Regions from separate parts of the Pseudomonas sp. LB3P31 genome, predicted to be linked through region 2. Evidence: predicted binding sites of a transcription regulator. Region 2 holds the regulator's gene; the other holds the start of a gene.
What was found. Region 2 encodes sigma-54, which starts transcription at its own class of promoters, with help from an activator protein. Its sites were predicted from a motif close to ANTGGCATNNANNTTGCTNT; they were not measured.
Positions count from the first base shown of each region.

Region 1 (2,181 bases), 930 kb from region 2:
GACGACAACAGCCCTGGCACGCCGAGCATCGAATCCGGATTGAACGCCAGCGGATCGAGAAACGCATCGTCGAGGCGACGGTAGATCACATCCACTGCCTTGGGCCCGTCGGTGGTGCGCATGAACACCTTGTCGTCGCGCACGAACAAGTCTGCACCTTCCACCAGCTCAACCCCCATTTCCCGGGCCAGGAACGCATGCTCGAAGAACGCACTGTTAAAGCGCCCAGGGGTTAGCACCACCACGCTCGGGTTATCGATCGGGCTGGAGCTTTTCAGGGTGTCGAGCAGCAGGTTCGGATAGTGGTCAATGGGCGCTATGCGCTGGGCCGAGAACAACTCGGGGAACAGTCGCATCATCATCTTGCGGTCTTCGAGCATGTAGCTGACGCCGCTCGGTGTACGAAGATTGTCTTCGAGCACGTAGTACGTGCCGTCGCCGTCGCGCACCAGATCGACGCCGGAGATGTGGGAATAGATATCCCGGTGCAGATCGAGCCCCTGCATCGCCAACTGGTATTGCTCGTTGGCCAGCACCTGCTCCGCCGGAATAATCCCGGCCTTGATGATGCGCTGTTCGTGATAGAGGTCGGCGAGGAACATGTTCAACGCCTTGACCCGCTGGATACAGCCGCGCTCGACAATCCGCCACTCACTGGCGGGGATGCTGCGCGGAATAGTGTCAAAAGGAATCAGGCGCTCTGTTCCCTGCTCATCACCGTAGAGGGTGAAGGTGATTCCGGCTCGATGGAACAGCAGATCGGCCTCGCGTCGGCGTTGGGCCAGCAGCTCGTCAGGCGTCTCCGCCAACCACCGGGCAAACTCCCGGTAATGCGGACGGACCTGGCCGTCGGCATCGTACATTTCATCAAAATAGGTGCGGATCATGCCGTACTCCTTGTCACCCGGACATCTAGGCATCGCAAGGCCCGTGCCATCGGCATAAACGCTTTGATATCAATCAGTTGGATATTTGCTGTGAAAACACCGCACCAATCCTGTGCGGCAAACGCTCCAACCCGATCGCCCCCGCTCCATTGCGAAGCAATGCTGTCGCTATCACCAGCATAGTCAGAGTTGATTTCACTGCCCGGCTGTCGATAAGGATAATTGGCACATTCGCTGAAAAGCTCATCGAACTTCCCTTTTGGTCGCCTGTTTTGGCGGCTTTTTTTTGCGTTGTGAAATGTTGTGAATCAAAAATAGATCAAAAGATCGCTGCCTACGGCAGCTCCTACGGGGAACGCATTCCACCCAACGAAAAACGGCCAACCCAAGGGTCAGCCGTTGCTGAGTGTTGTTGCTGTTCATAATGTTATGCGAGTCGCCCTCGTACCTCCTGCTTCACGCCCCATCCTTCGATGATGCCGCCCAGAGGCTCGACCACTGCCTCAAAACCCTGCTCGAAATCGCCGATGTCATCGTAGGTGGCGTACATGACCTTGCTCAGTTCCAGCGCCCAGGCGCCGTCGTCGCGCACACTGATCTGCGCGTTCAAGGACTCACCACGGTAATGACCTGCTGCCCTGCGGGCCCGCTCCTCGTCGGGGAAAATCGCGTAGAACTCGATGGGATGAAATTTTGAAAAGTCGAAACCGCCCTCTTTCATGCGGCGCAGCACGCTGCTGCTGATGTCTTCTTGATAGGCTGTGCTCATGAAACGTCCTCCTCGATCCGCTGGATAGACTTTCCGTACTCCCGACGCCCTCAGCCGAATGGTGAGGGCGATGCGGCAACCAGGTTGCCGGTGGGATACAAGCATGTAGCTGACAAGACCAGACCTTAGCGATCCAATCGCTGATCTCGCTTGCAGAGTAGCCCTTTGACCGAGCAGCTGCCAAGGCCTGGTTTGAATGTGACAGGAGTTGTATCAGACGGGAGTGATGCCGAGGATTTGTATGCTGTTCTGTGCCTTGAGACTTTTGACGCTCGCATCATCGGTGCGCCCTTCCAGATCATTCAGATCCAGTTCGGCGGCGACAGGCAGCAAACGAGCCTTAATGAGTTTGGCGGCATGCTCGTTGTCCGGGCATTCCTCGCACTCGAAGACTTCGTCGACTGTTTCACCGTGATCATCCACGAAAGTGATTTTCCACTTTTGCATCAGTGCCTCCTCGATAAAACCCGCAAGTGGGCTTACATCTATCTGGACTTTTGCATGGGGTGATCGTTCAACGAATTA
Region 1 covers NZ_CM142710.1:1,541,966-1,544,146, forward strand. Annotated here, with positions in the region: gene ACYZTK_RS06920 (circularly permuted type 2 ATP-grasp protein) at 1-887, opposite strand, end outside; gene ACYZTK_RS06925 (ribonuclease E inhibitor RraB) at 1,315-1,656, opposite strand; gene ACYZTK_RS06930 (hypothetical protein) at 1,870-2,103, opposite strand.
Region 1: the regulator sigma-54 is predicted to act here: its motif matches at 919-938, upstream of ACYZTK_RS06920 (circularly permuted type 2 ATP-grasp protein).

Region 2 (2,181 bases):
AACCGGTCGAGCCGAGTTTTTCACGGGCGATCAGAGCCTCGAAGACATCTTGCATCTCCAGATCCGGTACTTCTTTATGGATAAGGTTGGCAATTTGCTCGAGGGCTTTCTTTTTACTGCCGCCCGGCACGTTCACGAGGGAACGGCCGGGGGTCAGGATACTTTCAAGTCGGATCATGGGTTGGGAGTGTTAACGACCGGTTGCGCCCTGGAGGAGGCTCTGGGTCTTTTCCTTATGCTTTTTGAGTTGGCGATCCAGCTTGTCGGTCAGCAGGTCGATGGCGGCATACATATCGTCATGCTCGGCATTGGCGACCACTTCCCCGCCGGGAATATGCAAGGTGGCTTCGATTTTCTGCTTGAGCTTCTCGACGTTCATCGTGACTTGCACGTTGGTTATCTTGTCGAAATGCCTCTCTAAACGGGCGAGTTTTTCGCCGATATAGGTGCGCAGGGGTTCGGTAACTTCCAGCTGGTGTCCACTGATGTTGACTTGCATACAGCTTCTCCTTCGTTGCCAGTGCATAAAGCGGCAGACCAGATGATCTGCCACTGGAACGCTGTGGCGTGGCTTACATCAACCGCTTGCGTTCGCTCGAAGGCGCGATCCCAAGGGATTCGCGGTACTTGGCGACGGTGCGGCGAGCCACCTGAATGCCTTGTGCCTCCAGTAAACCAGCGATCTTGCTGTCACTCAACGGCTTTTTCTGATTTTCCGCCGCAACCAGTTTTTTGATGATCGCGCGGATCGCCGTGGACGAGCATTCGCCGCCTTCGGAGGTGCTGACGTGGCTGGAGAAAAAGTATTTCAGTTCATAAATGCCCCGTGGGGTATGCATGAACTTCTGCGTGGTCACCCGTGAAATCGTCGATTCATGCATGCCGACTGCTTCGGCGATGTCATGCAGTACCAGCGGCTTCATCGCTTCGTCGCCGTACTCCAGAAAACCGCGTTGATGCTCGACGATCTGGGTGGCAACTTTCATCAGGGTTTCGTTGCGGCTCTGCAGGCTCTTGATGAACCAGCGGGCTTCCTGCAACTGATTGCGCATGAACGTGTTGTCGGCACTGGTGTCCGCGCGGCGAACGAAACCGGCGTACTGGGCGTTGACCCGCAGCTTCGGCACCGATTCCTGGTTGAGTTCCACCAGCCAGCGTTCGTTGTCCTTGCGCACGATCACGTCCGGAACCACGTACTCGGCTTCGCTCGACTCAATCTGCGAGCCGGGACGCGGGTTGAGGCTCTGGACCAGCTCGATGACCTGGCGCAGTTCGTCTTCCTTAAGCTTCATCCGCCGCATCAACTGGCTATAGTCGCGGCTGCCCAGCAGATCGATGTAGTCCGTGACCAGGCGCTTGGCTTCAGTAAGCCAAGGGGTCTTGGCGGACAGCTGGCGCAATTGCAGCAGCAGGCATTCGCCCAGGTTGCGAGCGCCGATGCCGGCCGGTTCGAATTGCTGGATGCGGTGCAGAACGGCTTCGATTTCGTCCAGTTCGATGTCCAGTTCCGGGTCGAAGGCTTCGAGAATTTCCTCGAGGGTTTCGTCCAGGTAGCCCTGATTGTTGATGCAGTCGATCAGGGTGACGGCGATCAGGCGATCAGTGTCGGACATCGGCGCGAGGTTCAGTTGCCACAGCAGGTGGCTCTGCAGGCTTTCGCCGGCCGATGTGCGGGTGGTGAAGTCCCACTCGTCATCATCGTTGCTTGGCAGGCTGCTGGCGCTGGTCTGGTAGACATCTTCCCACGCGGTATCAACGGGTAGCTCGTTGGGAATGCGCTCGTTCCAGTCGCCTTCCTCGAGATTGTCTACCGTCGGCGCGGTTTCCTGATAGGACGGCTCCGAAACGTCGGCGTTGGGTTGCTGCTCGGCTTTGTCGGCCAAGGGATCGGCATTGTCGAAGTCGTCGCCTTCTTCCTGGCGTTCGAGCATCGGGTTGGACTCCAGCGCCTCCTGGATTTCCTGCTGCAGGTCCAGGGTCGACAATTGGAGCAGGCGGATGGCCTGTTGCAGCTGAGGAGTCATCGTCAGCTGCTGGCCCATTCTCAAGACTAGCGATGGTTTCATGGCAGGGGCTTAAACCTTATTCGCCGGCGCGCATGCGCCATCCACTACAGGGCGCCGGAGCGCCAAACTTAAGCAAATTATATGCCCGATATTGCAGTGTTTGCCTAGAGCGCTG
Region 2 covers NZ_CM142710.1:2,467,069-2,469,249, reverse strand. Annotated here, with positions in the region: gene ptsN (PTS IIA-like nitrogen regulatory protein PtsN) at 1-178, opposite strand, end outside; gene hpf (ribosome hibernation-promoting factor, HPF/YfiA family) at 191-499, opposite strand; gene ACYZTK_RS11295 (RNA polymerase factor sigma-54) at 573-2,066, opposite strand.